DNA from 3 places in the Ramlibacter sp. G4-7 genome. Region 2 is predicted to be linked to each of the others. Evidence: predicted binding sites of a transcription regulator. Region 2 holds the regulator's gene; each other region holds the start of a gene.
What was found. The regulator FNR, encoded in region 2, switches genes on or off when oxygen is low (the NO sensors DNR and NnrR bind a similar motif). The targets are predictions, from matches to a motif close to TTGATNNNNATCAA.

Region 1 (7,238 bases), on a different contig from region 2:
GCGATCACGAAGCCGGCCGCGGTGTTCTTCGGCATGTGGATGGACTGGAAGCCGGAGGTCGGGCGCACGGCGCCGCGCTGCTTCATGTCGTGCCAGGCGTCGGTGTCGTACACCACCGGCGTGAACGCGAAGTTGTAGTCGGCCGGCGGCGAGGCGGTGGCCCACTCCAGGGTGCGGCCGTTCCACGGGTCGCCGGTCAGGTCGCGCAGCTGCTCGCGCCGCAGGTAGCTCACCACCAGCTGGACGAGGAAGGCGCCGATGCCCAGGGCGATCAGGCCGGCGCCCACGCCCGCGATCACGAACCAGACCTGCAGCGAAGGGTCGTCGAAGTGGCTCACGCGCCGCGTGACGCCCATGAGCCCCAGCACGTACAGCGGCGTGAAGGCGACCCAGAAGCCGACCAGCCAGCACCAGAAGGACACCCGGCCCCAGAAGTCGTCGAGCCGGTAGCCGAAGGCCTTGGGGAACCAGTAGTTGATGCCGGCGAAGATGCCGAACACGACGCCGCCGATGATCACGTTGTGGAAATGCGCGATCAGGAACAGGCTGTTGTGCAGCACGAAGTCGGCCGCCGGCACCGCCAGCAGCACGCCCGTCATGCCGCCGATGACGAAGGTGACCATGAAGCCCACCGTCCACAGCATCGGCAGCTCGAAGCGGATGCGCCCGCGGTACATGGTGAACAGCCAGTTGAAGATCTTCGCGCCGGTCGGGATCGAGATGATCATGGTCGTGATCCCGAAGAAGGAGTTCACGCTCGCCCCCGAGCCCATGGTGAAGAAGTGGTGCAGCCACACCAGGTAGGACAGCACGGCGATCACGCAGGTCGCGTAGACCATGGACGCGTAGCCGAACAGGCGCTTGCCGCTGAAGGTGGCGACCACCTCCGAGAACACGCCGAACACGGGCAGCACCAGGATGTAGACCTCGGGGTGGCCCCAGATCCAGATCAGGTTCACGTACAGCATGGCGTTGCCGCCCAGGTCGTTCGTGAAGAAGTTGGTGCCCAGGTAGCGGTCCGCCGAGAGCAGCGCCAGGGCCGCGGCCAGGATCGGGAAGCTGGCCACGATCAGCACGTTCGTGCACAGGGACGTCCAGGTGAACACCGGCATCTTCATCAGCTTCATGCCGGGCGCACGCATCTTCAGGATGGTGGCGATCAGGTTGATGCCGGACAAGGTCGTGCCGATGCCGGCCACCTGCAGGGCCCAGATGTAGTAGTCCACCCCCACGTCCGGACTCGCGGCCAGCCCCGACAGCGGCGGGTACGCGAGCCAGCCGGTCTTGGCGAACTCGCCGATGAACAGCGAGGCCATCACCAGGGCGGCGCCGCCCGTGGTCATCCAGAAGCTGAAGTTGTTCAGGAACGGGAAGGCCACGTCGCGCGCGCCGATCTGCAGCGGCACGAGGTAGTTCATGAGGCCCGTCACCAGGGGCATGGCGACGAAGAAGATCATGATCACGCCGTGCGCGGTGAAGATCTGGTCGTAGTGGTGCGGCGGCAGGAAGCCGGCGTTGTCGCCGAAGGCCACGGCCTGGTGCATGCGCATCATGATCGCGTCGGCGAAGCCGCGCAGCAGCATCACGATGCCCAGCACCACGTACATGATGCCGATCTTCTTGTGGTCGATGCTGCAGATCCAGTCGTGCCACAGCGGGCCCCACAGGCGCAGCCTGGTCAGCCCGCCCACGACGACGAGGCCCCCGAGCACGACCCCGGCGAAGGTGGCGAGGAGGATGGGCTCGTGCAGGGGGATGGCTTCCCATCCCAGCTTGCCCAGGATCAGTTCGGTCAGGCTCATGTCTTCAGTCCGCGGCGGCGGGGCGCGGCAGGCCCAGCGGGTTGTCGGGGGTGCAGAGGGCGGCGACGACGGCGCGCGCGCCGGTGGCCGTGGACTGGCGCAGGATGCCGTCGACGTTGCCCTTGCCCAGGCCGCCCCCGGCGTCGATGGCCATCATCTGGTGGCTGCACATCTTGCGGCCGTCGACGCAGCGGTTCAGCACTGCTTCGTACAGGCCGGCTTCCACCTGCGCGAAGTGGCGCACGGGCTCCTTGTGGCTGGGTTTCTCCAGCTCCAGGTAGTTCGTGCGCGTGAGCGCCACGCCGCCGCTCTTGTTGGCCGCCACCCAGGCGGAGAAGTCGGCGTCGTTGAGGCTCAGCACGCGAAAGCGCATGTCCGAGAAGCCCGCGCCGCTGTAGTTCGCCGACAGGCCTTCGTAGTTGCCGGTGCGGTTGAGCACCGCGTTCAGCTTGGTCTGCATGCCCGGCATCGCGTAGACCATGCCGGCCATCGCCGGCACGTAGAAGGTGTTCATGACCGTGGAGGCGGTCATGCGGAATTCCACCGGGCGGTCCACCGGCAGCGCCAGCTCGTTGAGCGAGGCGATGCCCTGCTCCGGATACAGGAACAGCCACTTCCAGTCCATGGCGACGACGTTCACCACCAGCGGCTCGGTGCCGGCGGGCAGCGGCCGCTGGGCATCGATGCGCTCCAGCGGCCGGAACGGGTCCAGCTTGTGGGTGCTGATCCAGGTGATCGCGCCCAGGGCGATGATGATCAGCAGCGGCGCGCCCCAGATCACCAGCTCCAGCTTGGTGGAGTGGTCCCAGTCGGGCGTGTACGTGGCCTGCTCGTTCGAAGCGCGGTAGCGGTACGCGAAGAACAGGATCAGCGCGATCACCGGCACGATGATCAGCAGCATCAGGAAGGTGGACGTGAGGATCAACTGCGCCTGTTGCACGGCGACGTCGCCGTGCGGCTTCATCACGATCAGGTTGCAGCCTGCCAGCGGCAGGACCAGGGCCGCGAGGGCGCCGAGGCGCGCGAGCGGATGGCGGAAGGGGGAAGGAGGCATCGGGATCGGTCGCGCTGGGGTAAACGCTCATTGCGCTTCGGGCGCCAATGTATCCCTCTTGATGCAACTCAAGAAGTGGACATTTTGTCCCACCCGGTTTCAGGCCCTTTCCCCCTCGCGCCGGGTTTTGCCCTTTTGCCCTTTCCTCGGTTACCCTTCCCCGGTTCGTCCCCCCGTTCCGCTCCGATGACTTCTGCCGCCCGCGCCCCGCTGCCTCCCCTCCCTTCGCCCCTGACCGGCGCCCACGGCGCGAATCCGGAGAACTCCGCCGAAGCCGCGAGCGTCGCCCCGGGCGACATCGCCGTGGGCGTGGTGATCGGCCGGGCCTCGGAGTACTTCGACTTCTTCGTGTTCGGCATCGCCTCGGTGCTGGTGTTCCCGACGGTGTTCTTTCCGTTCGCCGGGCGGGTCGAAGGCATCCTGTGGGCGTTCGGGCTGCTGGCGATCGCCTTCGTGGTGCGGCCGGTCGGCACGCTGCTCGGGATGGCGCTGCAGCGCCGCTTCGGGCGCGGCGCCAAGCTGACCGTGTCGCTGTTCCTGCTGGGAAGCTGCACCGTGGGCATCGCGCTGCTGCCCTCCTACGCCGCGGCCGGCGCCACCGGCATCGTCCTGCTGCTGGCGTGCCGCATCGGCCAGGGCCTGGCGCTGGGCGGCTCCTGGGACGGCCTGCCCTCGCTGCTGTCGCTCAACGCCCCGGAAGGCAAGCGCGGCCGCTATGCCATGCTGGGACAGCTGGGCGCGCCCCTGGGCTTCCTGATCGCCTGCGGCCTCTTCGCCTACCTGTGGGGCAACCTGTCGCCCGTGGACTTCCACGAGTGGGGCTGGCGCTTCCCCTTCTTTGCCGCCTTCGCCATCAACGTGGTGGCGCTGTTCGCGCGCCTGCGCCTGGTGGTGACGCACGAATACGAGCGCGAACTGCACGCGCACGAGCTGGAGCCCTGCGACACCGGTGAACTCTTCCGGCAGCAGGGCTACAACGTGGTGATCGGCGCCTTCGCTTCGCTCGCCTCCTATGCCTTGTTCCACCTGGTCACGGTCTTCCCGCTGTCCTGGGTGATGCTGTATTCGGAGCAGGAGATCAGCCAGGTGCTCGCCGTGGAACTGGTGGGTGCCGTGCTCGCCGGCCTGGCCATGCTGGCCTCCGGCTGGATCGCCGACCGCGTCGGCCGCCGCAGGGTGCTGGGCGGGTCGGCCATCGCCATCGGCCTGTTCAGCCTGGCAACGCCCTGGCTGCTGGGAGGCGGGACCGGGGCGCAGGACGCCTTCATCCTCGTGGGCTTCGTGCTGCTCGGGCTGTCCTATGGCCAGGCCGCCGGCGCGGTGGCGGGCAACTTCCTGCCGTCCTTCCGCTACACCGGTTCGGCCCTCACCACCGACCTCGCCTGGCTCATCGGTGCCGCCTTCGCGCCGCTGGTGGCCCTGTTCCTGTCGGCCCGGTTCGGGCTGGTGGCGGTGAGCCTGTACCTGCTGTCCGGCGCGGTCTGCACGCTGCTGGCGCTGCGGACCAACCGCATGCTGACGCTGCGGGACTGATACCCGACCCGGGAGGGCCGTCATCGCGGATGGCGATGGCGCAACCCCACCCTATCCCTGAAAATAGCGGCTTCGCCATCGCGCCACGCGATGCCCAAGCCGCCATGCGTCCCTCCGAACGTTCCTTCGCCCGCCGCATTGACCTGACCTCGCTGCAGCTGTTCGTCGCCGTGTGCGAGCTCGGCTCCATCGGCAAGGCGGCCGAGCGCGAGTTCATCGCCGCGTCGGCGGTGAGCAAGCGGCTGTCGGACCTGGAGGCGACGCTGGAGACGCCCCTGCTCTATCGCCACACGCGCGGCGTCAAGCTGACGCCGGCCGGCGAGAGCCTGCTGCACCACGCGCGCTCGGTCCTCTTCAGCCTGGAGAAGATGCAGGCGGAGCTGTCCGAATACGCCGAGGGCGTGCGCGGCCACGTGCGCATCCATGCCAACATCTCCGCCATCGTGCAGTTCCTGCCCGAGGACCTGGGCGCCTTCAGCCAGGCGCACCCGCAGGTGAAGATCGACCTGGAGGAGCACCTGTCCACCGAGGTGCTGCGCGCCGTGCAGGAAGGCGCGGCGGACCTGGGCATCTGCAACATCGCCGCCGGCGGCAATGGCCACGAGCTGCAGACGCTGCCCTACCGCCAGGACGAACTGGTGCTGATCGTGCCGCGCGGACATGTGCTGGCGCGCAGGACGGCGGTGGCGTTCGAGGACACGCTGGACTTCGACCACGTCGGCCTGCACTCCAACAGCTCCATCTACCTGGCCATGCGCGACGCCGCCGCCGCCGCGGGGCGCCCCATCCGCCTGCGCATCCACGTCACGGGCCTGGACGCCATGTGCCGCATGATCCACAACGGCCTGGGCGTGGGCGTCATGCCGCGCCGCGCCTTCATGCTGATGCACGGCGTGGGCGACCTGGACTGCGTGCGCCTCACCGATGCCTGGGCCACGCGGGACATCCGCCTGGCCGCCCGCGATTTTTCCACCCTCCCGCTCACCGCCCGCCTGCTGGTGGACCACCTGCGCGCCCGCGCGCAGGAGCAGCAGTCGCTCGCCGCATAGAATTTCAAGCCAAAGGAAGCCCATGGCCCGCACCCTGTACGACAAGATCTGGGACGAGCACGTCGTCCACACCGAGGAAGACGGCACGTCCATCCTCTACATCGACCGCCACCTGGTGCACGAGGTGACCAGCCCGCAGGCCTTCGAAGGCCTGCGCGAGACCGGCCGCAAGGTGTGGCGCATCAGCTCCGTGGTGGCCACCGCCGACCACAACACGCCCACCACCGGCTGGGAGCGCGGCTACGACGGCATCGTCGACCCGATCTCCAAGCAGCAGATCACGACCCTGGACCACAACATCGACGAGTTCGGTGCCGCCGCGTACTTCCCCTTCCTGTCGAAACGCCAGGGCATCGTGCACGTGATCGGCCCCGAGTCCGGCGCGACGCTGCCCGGCATGACGGTGGTCTGCGGCGACTCGCACACCTCCACGCACGGCGCCTTCGGCGCGCTGGCGCACGGCATCGGCACCTCCGAGGTGGAGCACGTGCTCGCCACCCAGACGCTGCTGGCCAAGAAGGCGAAGAACATGCTGGTGCAGGTCGAGGGCAAGCTGGGCCTCGGCGTGACCGCCAAGGACATCGTGCTGGCGATCATCGGCAAGATCGGCACCGCCGGCGGCACGGGCTACACCATCGAGTTCGCCGGCTCCGCCATCCGCAGCCTGAGCATGGAAGGCCGCATGACCGTGTGCAACATGGCCATCGAGGCCGGCGCGCGCGCCGGCATGGTGGCGCCCGACGAGAAGACCTTCGAGTACGTCAAGGGCCGTCCGCTGGCGCCCAGCGGCGTGGAGTGGGAGCAGGCCGTCGCCTACTGGCGCACCCTGTTCTCCGACCCCGATGCGAAATGGGACACGGTGGTGAAACTGGACGCCGCCGGGATCCAGCCGCAGGTCACCTGGGGCACCTCGCCCGAGATGGTCACCACCATCGAGGGCCGCGTGCCGGACCCGGACAAGGAAAAGGACGGCAACAAGCGCAATGCCATGGAGCGCGCCCTGACCTACATGGGCCTGCAGCCGGGCAAGCCGATGAACGACATCTACGTCGACAAGGTGTTCATCGGCTCCTGCACCAACAGCCGCATCGAGGACATGCGCGAAGCCGCCGCGGTGGTCAAGCGGCTCGGTCGCAAGGTCGCGCCCAACATCAAGGCGGCGCTCGTGGTGCCGGGCTCGGGCATGGTCAAGGAGCAGGCCGAACGCGAAGGCCTGGACCAGATCTTCAAGGCCGCCGGCTTCGAGTGGCGCGAGCCGGGCTGCTCCATGTGCCTGGCGATGAACGCCGACCGGCTGGAGCCGGGCGAGCGCTGCGCCTCCACCAGCAACCGCAATTTCGAAGGCCGCCAGGGTGCCGGCGGCCGCACGCACCTCGTGAGTCCCGCCATGGCGGCAGCTGCCGCCGTCCATGGCCATTTCGTCGATGTCCGGCAGTTCGCCTGAGAGGAGAGCCAATGAAGACCATCACCGCCGCCGCCCTGTTCGCCTTCGCCCTGATGCTTGCCGGCTGCAACACCGTGCGCGGCATGGGCCAGGACATCCAGAAGGCGGGCGAGAAGATCGAAGACACGGCGAAGAAGAAATAAAGGACCTGGGGACGAGCACCAGCGCAGCGCTGGCCGGCCCCTTCTGACCATCATGGACAAATTCATCGTGCACAAGGGGCTCGTCGCCCCCATGGATCGCGAAAACGTCGACACGGACGCGATCATCCCCAAGCAGTTCCTCAAGCGGATCACCAAGACCGGCTTCGGTCCCAACCTGTTCGACGAGTGGCGCTACCTGGACAAGGGCGAGCC
Region 2 (7,238 bases):
TACGGGGAATGCGCGGATTGCGGCGACCGCATCGACGAGCGCCGCCTGCGGGCGCTGCCGGCCACCGCCTTCTGCACCGGCTGCCAGGCCGCGCACGAGCGGCCCGCGCCCAGGCGCTGACGCTCAGCGCGCCGCGGCCTGCCGCTCCACCTCGCCGCGCTTCATGCGCAGGTAGGCGTCGCGTTCGACTTCGTGCAGCTGGCGCGGGTACTTTTCGGTCGCCTCGAACCAGGCCTGCAGCCGCCGCTCGAGCTGCTGCTGCGGCGGCGCCGCCAGCGAATCCAGGTAGGCATCGATGGCGAGGTAGTAGCGCATGGTGTTGCGCTCCACGACGCCCCGCATGCCGCCGACGAAGGCGTCGTCATCCGACCGCGACGCATCCAGGCGCGTGAAGCCCACCTTGTCCCGCCCCGTGGTGCCCAGATACACCTTGATGGCGAGCTCGCTGGCCAGGCCATGGCTGAGCGCATAGCCCATGTGCAGGAAGGTGCGATTGGAGTCCAGCGGCACCGCCTCGGCCAGCAGCCGGTAGTCCCGCGTGTCGTAGGGTCCGTCGCCGGACTCCAGCGTCGCGGCGACATAGTCCGGCTTCACGACCGGGGGGCGCCAGCTGAAGGCCAGGCGCGAGGCGGACTCGAGGGACTGCGGGTCCTTCTTGCCGATGCGCACGTCCAGGGTCGTGCCGGCCTGCTCCTGCACGCGCCGGCAGTACTTGGTGTTCAGGTGCAGGATCAGGATCTCGCACCACTGGCCCGGGTCCGACAGCGCGGCCGCGACCTTGGGGAACGGGTGATCGAGGATCGCATACACCTCGCCGTCGACGCGGCGCGAGGCCTGCTCCGACTTGAGCACCAGCGGGCCGCCGAAGGCGTTGCTCGCCAGTTCCGGGGCCAGCGCGGCATGGCGGCCCTGCAGCGCGGCGGGTCCGAGCGCGCCCGCGGAGTGCGCAAGCAAGGGAAGCGACAGGGCGAGCGCGAGCAGCGCCATCCAGGGTTTCTTGTTCATCACGCAACGATAGGCGCTGCGCGCGAAGGCGACGTGTGAAAACGCAATTCCCCGCCTGCCGAGGCAGGCTTCCCGGCTTGTGCTTGCAGACTTCGGCCGCGCCCCCGGTCGCTTCCGCGAACTGGCGTAACCTTGCGCCTGCGGCGCCGCCCACCCAGGGTGGCGCGCGGAGACGACGCATGGACACCATCATCCTGGCCCTGCCCGGCGCGGAAAGGCTGGCCGAAACACTCGCGCAGCAACTGCATTGCGGCGCCAGCACGCTCGAGCTGCACCGCTTCCCCGACGGCGAAGGTGTCGTGCGGCTGCGCACCGGCGTCGACGGCCGCCGCGTGCTGCTGGTGGCGCACCTCGATCGGCCCGATGACAAGACGCTGCCGCTGCTGTTCGCCGCCGACGCCGCACGGGAGCTGGGCGCGCGCGAGCTGGGCCTGGTGGCGCCCTACCTACCCTACATGCGGCAGGACGAGCGTTTCCGGGCGGGCGAGGCGATCACCTCGCGCAGCTACGCGCGACTGCTGTCCTCGACGGTCGATTTCCTGCTCACCATCGACCCGCACCTGCACCGCCTGCCCAGCCTGGACGCGATCTACACGATTCCCACCCGCGTGGTCGCCGCGGCGCCGGCGATCGCCGCCTGGGTGCGGCGCGAAGTGGAGCGGCCGATCCTGGTCGGCCCCGACAGCGAGAGCGAGCAGTGGGTCGCGGACGTGGCGCGCCGGCTGGGCGCGCCGCACGTCGTCATGAGCAAGGTCCGCCGCGGCGACCGGGACGTGCAGGTGACGCTGCCCGAAGGCGCCGCGCACGACGGTCGCACCCCGGTGCTGGTGGACGACATCATCTCCAGCGGCCACACCATGGCGACCGCGGCGAAGGTGCTGCGGGAGGCGGGCTGGGCCCGGCCCTGGTGCGTGGGCGTGCATGCCTTGCTCGATCCCCCGGGGGTCGACATGCTGCACCGCGCCGGCATCGCGCGCATTGCCAGCTGCGACACGGTGCCGCACGCGACCAATGCCATCGCGGTGGCCCCGCTGCTGGCCGAAGCCCTCCGCGGGCAGCTGTCCGCCTGAAACGCGCGCGTCAGGCGTGCGGCTCGCGCCAGGGCGTAGGCCCCTCACGCGGCAGGGTGTGCGGGTGCGGGACGTGCACGTTGAGCGCGCGCAATTGATGCTCCAGCTGCGCGATGCGCTGCAGATAGCCCAGGAGCAGGCTGACGGTGAACAGGTCCAGGTCGTAATGGGAGTGCAGGCGCGCCGCCTCGAGCAGCGGGGGCACGCAGGCAGCACTGTACTCCCGGCTGCCGGGCCCCCCCATCGCCGGCACCAGCGAGCCGTATTCCACCAGTTCGTCCAGCTGCGCCGTGCTCATGCTGCAGATCAGCGCGAGTTCATCCTGGCCGATGCGGCGCAGCGGGTCGAGCCAGGTCAGGTCGGGAATTTCAGTGGCCATGGCAGGCCTCCTTCGCAGGAGTGGCGCGCAAGGCCGCGCGCGCACCGGCACAGCTTACGCCGTGCCGCGCCATCCAGGGGGCCGCCCCGATCACTGGACACGCAGGTCGAACGCGCGCTGCAGGCCCGCCAGGTCCGTGATCCGCACGTGCTTCTTGTCCACTTCCAGCAGGCGCTGCTGGGCGAAGGCGGAGAAAGTGCGGCTGACGGTCTCCAGTTTCATGCCCAGGTAGCTGCCGATCTCCGCCCGCGACATGCGCAGGTGGAATTCGCTCGCGGAGTAGCCGCGGGCCTTCATCCGTTGCGAGATGTTGAGGAGGAAGGCGGCCAGGCGCTCTTCGGCGTTCATCGACCCGAGCAGCATCATCAGGCTGTGCTCGCGCACGATCTCGCGGCTCATGAGACGGGAGATCACGTGCTGCAGGTCGACGCTGGTGGCGGCCAGTTCGCTCAGGTGGGCGTAGGGGATCGCGCAGATCTCGGCATCCTCCAGCGCCACGGCGCTGCTGGCGTGCTTGCCCGAGGCCAGGCCATCGAACCCGAGCAGCTCGCCGGCCATCTGGAAGCCGGTGACCTGCTCGCGCCCGTCCTTCAGGTTCAGGGTGGACTTGAAGGTGCCGCTGCGCACCGCGTACATGCACTGGAAACGGTCGCCCTCGTGGTACAGCGCCTGGCCCTCCTTGATCCGGCGGCGCGCGAACCTCAGGCCGTCCAGCCGCTCGACGTCGCTGCCCGTCAGGCCGCAGGGCAGGCACAGGTCCTTCAGGTGGCAGCTGGAGCACTGCGTCACCAGCGGCGCCGGCGTGCAGGCGGCGTCGCCGGCGTGCGCCCGGTCGATGAAGTGGATGGTGGCGACGGAAGCGGTGGCGGTGGTCATGTTCCCTCCTTCTGGCTTGTTCAATGGACCGCGTGCCGCCCTGCCGTTTCCACGGCACGGGCCAGCTGGTCGAATTCGGTGCTCTTGTCCAGGAAGCTCACGGCGCCCTCGCCCAGGTAGCGCTTGCGGTAGGCCGGGGCGGAGTTGTTGCTGAAGACGACGAAGGCGACCTGCGGGTCCGCCAGGCGCACGGCCTTGAGCACCTGCAATCCGCTGCCGCCTTCCAGCTGCACGTCCAGCACGACGACGTCGGGGTGGCAACGCAGGATGCCGGCGATGCAGCTCTCCGGCGTGGCGGCCTCGCCCACGATGGCGATGTCGGCCGCCCCGAGCAGCGCGTTGACGCGCTCGCGGATCTGCAGCGAATCGTCGGCGAGGAACACCTTGATGCAGCCGTTCGGGGTCATGCCTGCACTATGGGCATCCGGCCGGATTCGCGACATCGGAGCCGGCTGAATCGCTGGCTCGGAGGAGTCCGAATCGCCGCGGCGCGCGGGACTAGGGTCCCTAGGAATCGTCCTAGCCGCCTGGCTTGATCCGCATCAAGCGGTCGCGCGCTGCGTCGTCCCACCATGGGGGATCTCAATGCGAACGGAAGGCAAGCCATGTACAAGCGCATCCTCGTGCCGGTGGACGGCAGCGACACCTCGAACAAGGCCCTGGTCGCCGGCTTGCAGCTGGCGCGCGAGGGCGGCGGCCGCGTGCGGCTGGTGCACGTGCTCGATCCGATGGCTTTCATCAGCACCGGCTACGGGCCGGTGGTGGACTTGCTGGATGTCGGCAAGAAGGGGGCCGCCAAGGTGCTGGCCGACGCCCTGGAGATCGCCCGGGCCGCCGGCGTGCCCGCGGACACGAAGTTGCTGGACGCCCCGGGGGCGCGCATCGGCGAAGACATCGCGGCGGAGGCGCGGTCCTGGGAGGCCGACCTGGTGGTCGTCGGCACCCACGGTCGCCGCGGTGTGAGCCGGGTCCTGCTGGGAAGCGGGGCGGAGCAGGTTCTGCGCATGGCGCCGGTGCCCGTCCTGGCCGTCCGCAGCGACCCGCCGCCGGCCTGAGCCGACACCCGCCAGGCAAACGCACGCTTAGGTCGTATTGTTGACCTTCGGTTACGAATAGGTCGCCTTGCCCGGCGGCCTTCCGTGAAGTCCGTCACCTTGCCAGGCTTGTCAGCCCCGGCCGCCCGGCATACCTTTGGCAGGACCGGTCACAGGCCAATACAAGTCGGTGGGAACAACATGCGCTGGTTCAAAGGCACTCTGCGGCAAAGCATCTATGGCCTCCTGGGCAACCCCCTGGATCCGAGCGAGTCCGTGCTCGATTCGGGCACCGAGGACATCCGCGAAGCGATGCTGGCGCTGCTCACGCAAGCCGGCGGCCGGCAATTCGCCAACGTGACGCGCCGGGTGCGCTATGCCAGCGACGTCCAGGCGCTCTGGTACCTGCGCGGCGACCTGCTCGCCACCCTGGCGACCGTGCACGGTGAGATGGGGGCCCGCCAGCAGGTGCAGCGCGTGACGCGCATGTTCCAGGGCCTGCTTCCCGGCAGCCTGACCTCGCGCCCCAGCCCCCTGATGAACTGAGGGCCTCCGGCGCCCGACGACCAGCGCGGCATCGCCGCGCTTTTTTCATGCCTCAGTGCGCGTGCGCGTGGCCCCAGAACAGCAGGGCGTCGCGCCCTTCCGCGGCGAGCGTCACCTCGGCACCGACCGGCAGGCACACCTTGGTCGGCACGTGGCCGAAGGGCAGCCCGGTCAGGACGGGAGCCTTGACCTGCGTGCGCAGCCAGTCGATCACCGTCTTGAGCTTGAAGCCCTTGTCGTGCGGCACCGGCACCCAGTTGGTGAAGTGTCCGAGCACGATCGCCTTCTGCTTCTGCAGCACGCCGGTGTACAGGAGCTGCGTCAGCATGCGCTCGACGCGGTAGGGATGCTCGTGCACATCCTCCAGGAACAGGATGCCGCCCTTGACCTGGGGAAGCCAGGGCGTGCCGGCGAGCGCGGAGACGATCGCCAGGTTGCCGCCCCACAGCACCCCCTTGGCCTGCATCGGACGCGCGAAGCCCTCGGCGGCCGGCAACTGCCAGCCCGCTCCCTCGCCCTGCCCGCTCGCGAGGTCCTCGAAGCAGGCCTGCATGATCTCGTCGGGTTCGGCCTCGACGCCGAAGTCCTCGCCCACGGCCGGCCCCGACCAGGTCACGCGGCCCGTTTCGACCAGCACCGCGTTCTGGAAGGCGGTGAAATCGCTCAGGCCGACGAATTTCATGCCCCGGTCGATCGCCTTGGCGACCTTCTTGTACGGGATGGCGGGCAGCAGGCGCGTCAGGCCGTAGCCTCCGCGGGTGATGATGGCGATGTCGGCGCCGCTGGCGGTGGCACGCTCGATGGCGCCCAGGCGCGTGGCGTCGTCCCCGGCGAAGCGCATGTGCGTGGAGAACACGGACGGGTCGAGTTCGACCTCGTGTCCGAGTGCCTTCAGGCGCGCGATGCCGCGCCGCACGGCGGCCTTGTTGCGCACGGCGCTCGAGGGGGAAAAGATGTAGATGCGTTGCGTCACGCCCGGAAGTATCCCACCGCCGAGCGGGCGATCTGCTCGCCGTGCTCCTGCACGAAGTGGCCGGCGTGCGGCAGCAGCAAGGGCTCAGGACAGTTGCGGATCTGCGCGCGCAGCGCCTGCATCACGGGCACGCCGAGCACCGGGTCCTGCGCGCCGATCGCCATCATCGTGCGGCCTTCCCAGCGCGTGGCGAGGAAGTTGCGCGCCTGCCGCGAGACGGCGGCGCCGTCGGCTTCGGGATGGTCGGGCACCATGGCAGGAAAGGCGCGCAGCGCCGCGCGGTGGCCGGCGTCCGGGAACGGTGCGTCGTATGCGGCACACTCCTGCGGCCGCAGGTGCGGGTTGCCGCGCGCGAACAGCCGCCCGACACCGAAGTCCGGGTTCTTCGCGCACATCTCGCGCCAGGCAAGGAAACCAGGGGGCAGCGGCGCGTCGCCGGTTCCGAGCGCCGTGTTCATCACCAGCAGGCCGCGGTAGCGCGCCGGGTCTTCCATCGGCAGCGTGAGCCCGAGCAGCCCGCCCCAGTCCTGCACCACCAGGACGATGCCGCGCAGGTCCAGGCGCTCCACGAACTCGAGCAGCACCTGCCGGTGCCATTCGAAGCCGTGCGCGCTTTCGCGCTTGGGCTTGTCGCTCTTGCCGAAGCCGACCAGGTCGGGGGCGACCACGCGGCCGCGGTCCGCGAGGAAGACGGGCACCATGCGGCGGTACAGATAGCTCCAGGCCGGGTTGCCATGCAGGCACAGCCAGGTCACCGGTGCCTCGCGCGGACCCTCGTCCAGGTAGTGCATGCGCAAGCCGGCCAGCGACGGCAGGTCGTTCACGTAGTGCGGCGCCCACGGGTAGTCCGGCAGGCCACGGAAGCGCTCCTCCGGCGTACGGAGCGCGTCGTCGCGCAGGGGTTGGGCCTTCGCCCGCGTCTCCTGCCGGCGGCGGCGGAAGAACTCGGTGAGCAGCGCACCGCATTCGGCGCCGAGAACGCCGCCTGCGATCGCGGTCTGGTGGTTCAGGCGCCCCTGCGCGAACAGGTCCAGGGTAGAGCCCGCGGCGCCGGTCTTGGGGTCGGCCGCCCCGTACACGACGCGGGCGAGCCGGGCGTGGAGCATGGCGCCGCTGCACATGGCGCAGGGCTCCAGGGTCACGAACAGCTCACAGCCGTCGAGGCGGTAGTTGCCCAGGGCCTGGGCCGCCTCGCGCAGCGCGCGGATCTCGGCGTGCGCCGTGGGATCGTGGCTGCCCACGGGCGCGTTGTGGCCGCGGCCCACGACGCGGTCCCCGTGCACGATCACGGCGCCGACCGGCACCTCGCCGGCCGCCAGCGCGCGCTGCGCCTGCGCGAGCGCCTCGCGCATGAA
Region 3 (7,238 bases), on a different contig from region 2:
GCGAGCTGATGAAGGAAGCGGGCTTCCTCGCGAAGTGATCCGTTTCCTCACCTCCCCCCTCCGGGGGGAGGCGGGGTGGGGGCACGCACGGCGCCTGCCCCACCCCAACCCTCCCCCCGCGGGGGAGGCGACACGACAGGCAGGAGACCCATCCCCATGAGCACCCCCCACGAATCCGCCGCCGAGCGCACGGGCGTTCCCACCTTCGCCGTCGAGGCCGCGGTTGCCGCGCTCGTCCTCATCTTCGGGCTGGTGGTGCTGTTCGGCAGCCGCAACCTCGGTTCGGGCTGGACCAGCGACGGTCCCGGCGCGGGCTACTTCCCGTTCTACATCGGCCTGATCCTGTGCATCTCGGGTGCTGGCACGCTGTACCAGGCGCTGCTTGGCAAGAAGCGCAACACGGAGATCTTCGTCGACGGCGAGCAGATCCGCCGGGTGCTGTCGGTGCTGCTGCCGGCGCTGGTGTACGTGCTGGCCATCCAGCTGCTCGGCCTGTATGTGGCGTCGGCCATCTACATCGCCGGCTTCATGATCGTGCTGGGCAAGTTCTCCAAGGTGAAGAGCATCCTGCTGGGACTCGCGGTGGCCGTGTTCTTTTTCTTCATGTTCGAGGTCTGGTTCAAGATCCCCCTGTACAAGGGCACGTTCAAGCCGCTCGATTTCCTGGGCTACTGAGCCCGGCGACCGTCCCTCCCAACGACTTCGCACCGCCTCCAGCGTCATGACCGAACTCAGTGCCCTGTTCCATGGCTTCAGCGTCATCCTGACGCCGATGAACCTGCTCCTCATGTTCGTGGGGATCACCCTCGGCGTGCTCATCGGCGTGCTGCCGGGACTTGGCGGCGCCAACGGCGTCGCCATCCTGCTGCCCCTGACCTTCTCCATGTCGCCGACGTCGGCGATCATCATGCTGTCGTGCATCTACTGGGGCGCGCTGTTCGGCGGCGCCATCACGTCGGTGCTGTTCAACATTCCGGGCGAACCGTGGTCGGTGGCCACCACGTTCGACGGCTACCCCATGGCACAGAAGGGCCAGGCAGGACAGGCGCTCACGGCGGCCTTCACCTCCTCGTTCATCGGCGCCTTCGTTGCCGTGGTGATGATCACGTTCCTGGCGCCGCTGGTGGCCAAGTTCGCGCTGCAGTTCGGGCCGCCCGAATTCTTCGCCGTCTACCTGCTCACGTTCTGCAGCTTCGTGGGCATGGGCAAGGGCTCGCCGTTCAAGATCCTCGGCTCGATGGCGATCGGCTTCGCCCTGGCTGCCGTCGGCATGGACACCGTCACCGGGCAGCTGCGGCTGACCTTCGGCCTCGAAGAGCTGATGCGCGGCTTCGACTTCCTGATCGCGGTGATCGGCCTCTTCGGCATCGGCGAGATCCTGCTGTCGATGGAGGAAGGCCTCGCGTTCTCCGGCAAGTCCGCCAAGATCAACCCGAAGGTAGTGTTCGAGACCTGGAAGGAGCTGCCCAAGTACTGGATGACGTCGCTGCGCAGCTCGCTGGTCGGCATCTGGATGGGCATCACCCCCGGCGGTGCGACGCCCGCGTCCTTCATGAGCTATGGCCTGGCCAAGAAGATGTCCAAGGACGGCGCCGCCTTCGGCACCGGCCAGCTCGAAGGCGTGATCGCTCCCGAGACCGCCGCGCACGCCGCCGGCACCAGCGCGCTGCTGCCCATGCTGGCGCTGGGCATCCCCGGCTCGCCGACGGCCGCCGTGCTGCTGGGCGGCCTGCTGATCTGGGGCCTGCAGCCCGGCCCGCTGCTGTTCGTCGAGCAGAAGGACTTCGTCTGGGGCCTGATCGCCTCGATGTACCTGGGCAACCTGGCAGGCCTGATCGTGGTGCTGACCACGGTGCCGCTGTTCGCTTCGATCCTGCGCATCCCCTTCTCGATCATCGCGCCCGTCATCATCGTGATCTGCGCCATCGGCGCCTACACGGTGCACAACGCGATGTTCGACATCTGGCTGATGCTGGGCTTCGGGCTGATGGGCTACGTCTTCAAGAAGCTCGACTACCCCCTAGCGCCGCTGGTGCTGGCCCTGGTGCTGGGCGACAAAGCCGAAGACGCGTTCCGCCAGGCCATGCTGCTGTCGCAAGGCGACCTGTCCATCATGGTGTCGAACCCGCTGGTGGGCACCATCACCGGGCTGGCGCTGCTGCTGCTGGTCTGGCCGCTGATTTCCAGGATCATCGCCAAGGTGCGACCGGCCAAGCCGTCGGCGTTCTCCGCCGAACAGCCGGTCGACTGAAAAGGAGCCGCCATGCCCGTGATCGCCCTCACCCAGGAGATGGGTTCGCTCGCCAAGGACGTGGCCCTGCGCCTCGCCGAGGCGGGCGGCCTGACCGTGATGCGCAACGAGGTGGTGGACAACGTGGCCGGCCGCATGCAGGTGCCGGCCAGCCTGATCCGCCGGCTGCGCGAAGGCAAGGCGGGCTTCGTCGAGCGCCTGTCCACCGACAAGGATCAGGTCGCGCTGTTCACGGCGGAAGAGATGTTCGCGCAGGCGGTGCGCGGCAACGTCGTGCTGCGCGGCTGGGGCGCCACGGTGCTGCTGCGCCCCGTGTCGCACGTCGTGCGCGTACGCGTCACGCGCCCCTTCGAGCAGCGCGTCGCGTGGGTGATGGAGCACCTGGGCACCGACGACCGCGACGCGGCCGAAAGCGAGGTGCGCCGCAGCGACGCGGCCCACGCGCAGCGCATGAACGCGCAGTTCGGCGTCACGTGGGGCGACCCGCTGCTGTACGACATGGTGCTCAACACGGACCGGCTCTCGGTGGAAAGCTGCGTCGAAGCGATCCTGCAACTGGCGCGCCGGCCGGAGTTCCAGGAGACGCCGGAGTCGCGCGCGGTGCTGGAGGGCCTGGCCTTGTCGGCACGCGTGCGCGCCGCGCTGAAGGCCAACGAATCCACAAGCAGCGTCGACGTGCAGATCGAATCGCGCGACGGCCGCGTGACGCTGGATGGCATCGTCGTGAACGAGCAGGAAAAGGCCGAGGCCGAGCGTGTTGCCACCAGCGTGGCCGGCCTTGGAAGAATCGATAACCGCTTGCACCTGATGAAGGTTTCTCGCAAGTTCACCCACTCGAAAACCTGAGGACAAGCTGACCTGCAAAGTTGGAAGCGGCCCCCGGGGCCGCTTTTCTTTTTCTCTACGTAGTTTTGCATGCTAAGGGCTTACCCGGGTTCATGACCGCGGTCAATTTCCGGTGCACGTTCACTTCCCAGAATGGCCTCCGCGTCGCGTGTTGCGATGCCCCCTCCCCCCCCGCTTCAATCCTCCTCCCACACCACTACTCCAGGAGATCTCGGATGGAAAAGACTATTGGCGCGCTCCCCACGCCAGTGACGGCCACCGCCGGCGCTGCGGCCGATGCGCGCGGCGCGGCCTTCCGCTGGGCCCAGCTCGTGATGGGCATCATCTGCATGGCGATGATCGCCAACCTGCAGTACGGCTGGACGCTGTTCGTCAATCCGATCGCGGACAAGCACCACTGGAGCCGCGCGGCCATCCAGGTCGCGTTCACCATCTTCGTGCTCACCGAAACCTGGCTGGTGCCGATCGAAGGCTGGCTGGTCGACAAGTACGGCCCGCGCGTGGTGGTCATGGGCGGCGGCCTGCTCGCCGGCCTGGGCTGGATCATCAACGCCTACGCCGACACGCTCACGCTGCTGTACATCGGTGCCGCGGTCGGCGGCATCGGCGCCGGCGCGGTGTATGGCACCTGCGTGGGCAACGCGCTGAAGTGGTTCCCGGACCGTCGCGGCCTCGCCGCCGGCCTCACGGCCGCGGGCTTCGGCGCGGGCTCCGCCCTCACCGTGGTGCCGATCTCCGCGTACATCCACCACCACGGCTACGAAGCGGCCTTCCTGTACTTCGGCATCGGCCAGGGCGCCATCATCTTCCTGCTCTCCTGGTTCCTGGCCCGCGCCCCCGAGGGGCAGAAGGCCGGCACCTCCCGCGTGCTGCAGACGCGCCGCGACTACACGACGGGCGAGATGGTGCGCAAGCCGGTGTTCTGGGTGATGTACCTGATGTTCGTGCTGGTTGCCGCCGGCGGCCTGATGGCCACCGCGCAGCTGGCGCCGATCGCCAAGGACTTCAAGATCGGCGACGTGCCGGTGAGCATCGCCGGCCTGGTGCTGCCCGCGCTGACCTTCGCGCTGGCGATCGACCGCGTGCTCAATGGCCTCACCCGCCCCTTCTTCGGCTGGGTCTCCGACCAGATCGGCCGCGAGCTGACGATGCTCATCGCCTTCGGGCTGGAGTCGGTGGGCATCCTGGCGCTGTACCAGTTCGGCAGCGACCCGGTGGCCTTCGTGATCCTGACCGGCATCGTGTTCTTCGCCTGGGGCGAGATCTACAGCCTGTTCCCGTCCACCTGCGCGGACACCTTCGGTTCGAAGAACGCGGCCGCGAACGCGGGCCTGCTCTACACGGCCAAGGGAACGGCGGCGCTGCTGGTGCCCCTGTCCAGCGTGCTGACCGCCGCCACGGGCAACTGGCACGCGGTGTTCATCGTCGCGAGCGCGATGAATGCGCTGGCGGCGGTGCTGGCGTGGGTGGCGCTGCGGCCGATGCGCAAGGCGATGGTGGAAGGCTCCTGAGAGGCCATGCCGGGCCTGGCCCGGCATCCTCCTGGCGTCAGATCTTTCCCCTGGCCTTCAACCGGCTCAAGGTCTCGGCGGAGAGGTTCAGGTAGGAGGCCAGTTCCTTCTTCGGCAGCCGCTCCTCCAGCTCGGGGTGCTTGCGCAGGAAGCGCTTGACCCGCCCGGGCGCGTCCAGCAGGTGCAGCGTGATCGTGTGGGCCATGATCTCGCTCATGTGGTGCATCACTTCGTACTCGAAGGCCTGCTTGATGTTCGGGTGGCGGTCGATGAAGGCCACCCAGTCGCGCAGCGCGAGCTTGGCGACCCGGGCGCGGGTGACGCACACGATGCTGTAGGGCGCCGGCGTGCCCAGCCGCCACGCGGCGTAACTGGTTTCCATCTGCCCCTCTTCGGCGAAGCGCAGGATCATCTCCTTGGCGTCCTGGGTGCTCACCACGCGCTTGAGGATGCCGTCGAGGATGAAGTACTGCTCCATCTCGTGCACGCCCTGGTTCAGCAGCGCCTCGCCCTTCTGGCAATCCACCACGACCAGCAGGGGCTCCAGCTCCGCCATCTGGGCGGCGGTGATGGCCTTCAGCGCCACGTTATGGGCGAGCTGGACGCGGATGACGTTACGTTCTGGATGCTTCTCGATGGACGACATGGATTCCGGAGCGAGGGATTTCCCCTGATTGGGCCGCCTATTTTTCGAAAATTGACTGCGGTCAAGAGGGTTTCACGAACCCGACTTCTACCATTCTCGCACTCCCATCTAGGACCCCCCGACCATGAGTACCGACACGCAAGATCGCGAAACGACCGACGGCTTCCACCTGGTCATCGACGCGTTGAAGCTGAACGACATCGACACGATCTTCGCCCTGCCCGGCATCCCGATCACGGATTTCCTGCGCATGGCGCAGGCCGACGGCCTCAAGGTGATCTCGTTCCGCCACGAGCAGCACGCCGGCAATGCCGCCGCCGCCGCCGGCTTCATCACGCAGAAGCCCGGCATCTGCTTCACGGTGTCCGCCCCCGGCTTCCTCAACGGCCTGACGGCGCTGGCGAACGCCACCACCAACTGCTTCCCCATGATCCTCATCTCGGGCTCGAGCGAGCGCGAGATCGTCGACCTGCAACAGGGCGACTACGAGGAGATGGACCAGCTGGCCATCGCCAAGCCGCTGTGCAAGGCCGCCTTCCGCGTGCTGCACGCCGAAGACATCGGCGTGGGCATCGCGCGGGCGATCCGTGCCGCGGTCTCCGGCCGCCCCGGCGGCGTGTACCTCGACCTGCCCGCCAAGCTGTTCGCGCAGAGCATGGACAAGGAAGCCGGCAAGAAGTCGCTGATCAAGGTGGTCGACCCCGCCCCGAAGCAGCTGCCCGGCCCCGAGGCCGTCAAGCGCGCCGTCGACCTGCTCAAGGGCGCCAAGCGTCCGCTGGTGATCCTGGGCAAGGGTGCCGCCTACGCGCAGGCCGACGCCGAGATCAAGACCTTCGTCGAAAAGAGCGGCATCCCCTACCTGCCGATGTCCATGGCCAAGGGCCTGCTGCCCGACAACCACAACCAGTCCGCCTCCGCCGCGCGCTCCTACGTGCTGGCCGAAGCCGACGTGGTGATGCTGGTGGGCGCGCGCCTGAACTGGCTGCTGTCGCACGGCAAGGGCAAGACCTGGGGCGCCGACGGTTCCAAGGCCGCGGGCAAGCAGCAGTTCATCCAGGTCGACATCTCCCCGACCGAAGCGGACAGCAACGTCGCGATCGCCGCACCGGTGATCGGTGACATCGGCTCCTGCCTCGCCGCCTTCAACCAGGCCATGGGCACCGGCTGGAGCAAGCCGCCGGCGGACTGGACGGGCGCCATCGCCGAGCGCAAGGACAAGAACCTCACCAAGATGGCCGAGACGCTGGCGAAGAACCCGCCGGTGATGAACTTCCATTCCGCCCTGAACGTGATCCGCAACACGGTCAAGGAGAACCCCAAGGCCTACGTCGTGAACGAAGGCGCCAACGCGCTGGACTTCACGCGCTCCATCGTCGACATGTACGAGCCGCGCCGGCGCCTGGACGTGGGCACCTGGGGGATCATGGGCATCGGCATGGGCTTCGCCGTCGCGGCGGCCGCCGTCACCGGCGAGCAGGTGATCGCGGTGGAAGGCGACAGCGCCTTCGGCTTCAGCGGCATGGAGGTGGAAACCATCTGCCGCTACAACCTGCCGATCTGCGTCGTCGTGATGAACAACAACGGCATCTACAAGGGCACCGACGTCAACCCGCGCGGCGACGCGATGGCGCCCACGCAGTTCGTCAAGAACGCGCGCTACGACCTGATGATGCAGGCCTTCGGCGGCGTCGGCGTCACGGCGAAGAACCCCGAGGAACTGAAGAAGGCCCTCGACGAGGCGATCGCCAGCCGCAAGCCGACGCTGATCAACGCGCTGATCGACGAGACGGCGGGCACGGAGTCGGGGCGCATCACCAGCCTCAATCCGGCGGCGAAGAAGAAGACGGCGTAAACCATGCACCCCCGGCCCATGGCGTTGCGGGCTTGACCCGCAGCGCATGGATCCCGGCATGCAGGTGCCAAGAGATTCGAAACTTAGATAGGAAGACCAAGATGGGTAAAGCACTCGACGGCGTCAAGATCC

Region 1: a site for FNR is predicted at 2,915-2,928, ahead of cyoA (ubiquinol oxidase subunit II). Genes of this name have one in related genera too.
Region 3: a site for FNR is predicted at 5,306-5,319, ahead of oxc (oxalyl-CoA decarboxylase). Genes of this name have one in related genera too.

Annotation. Positions count from the first base shown of each region.
Region 1 is NZ_JBYNTT010000010.1:3,609-10,846, reverse strand. Features, by position in the region: gene cyoB (cytochrome o ubiquinol oxidase subunit I) at 1-1,802, opposite strand, end outside; gene cyoA (ubiquinol oxidase subunit II) at 1,807-2,856, opposite strand; gene AC3EGR_RS14810 (MFS transporter) at 3,043-4,389, shown strand; gene AC3EGR_RS14805 (LysR family transcriptional regulator) at 4,494-5,438, shown strand; gene leuC (3-isopropylmalate dehydratase large subunit) at 5,461-6,882, shown strand; gene AC3EGR_RS14795 (entericidin A/B family lipoprotein) at 6,894-7,025, shown strand; gene leuD (3-isopropylmalate dehydratase small subunit) at 7,078-7,238, shown strand, end outside.
Region 2 is NZ_JBYNTT010000002.1:305,088-312,325, reverse strand. Features, by position in the region: gene AC3EGR_RS04450 (TraR/DksA family transcriptional regulator) at 1-120, shown strand, start outside; gene AC3EGR_RS04445 (hypothetical protein) at 124-1,005, opposite strand; gene AC3EGR_RS04440 (ribose-phosphate pyrophosphokinase) at 1,185-2,075, shown strand; gene AC3EGR_RS04435 (chaperone modulator CbpM) at 2,086-2,454, opposite strand; gene fnr (fumarate/nitrate reduction transcriptional regulator Fnr) at 2,545-3,330, opposite strand; gene AC3EGR_RS04425 (response regulator) at 3,351-3,737, opposite strand; gene AC3EGR_RS04420 (universal stress protein) at 3,936-4,385, shown strand; gene AC3EGR_RS04415 (hypothetical protein) at 4,566-4,910, shown strand; gene AC3EGR_RS04410 (LD-carboxypeptidase) at 4,963-5,883, opposite strand; gene tadA (tRNA adenosine(34) deaminase TadA) at 5,880-7,238, opposite strand, start outside.
Region 3 is NZ_JBYNTT010000005.1:287,566-294,803, reverse strand. Features, by position in the region: gene AC3EGR_RS09695 (Bug family tripartite tricarboxylate transporter substrate binding protein) at 1-38, shown strand, start outside; gene AC3EGR_RS09690 (tripartite tricarboxylate transporter TctB family protein) at 157-675, shown strand; gene AC3EGR_RS09685 (tripartite tricarboxylate transporter permease) at 722-2,251, shown strand; gene AC3EGR_RS09680 (cytidylate kinase family protein) at 2,264-3,097, shown strand; gene oxlT (oxalate/formate MFS antiporter) at 3,412-4,608, shown strand; gene AC3EGR_RS09670 (Crp/Fnr family transcriptional regulator) at 4,646-5,254, opposite strand; gene oxc (oxalyl-CoA decarboxylase) at 5,379-7,106, shown strand; gene frc (formyl-CoA transferase) at 7,208-7,238, shown strand, end outside.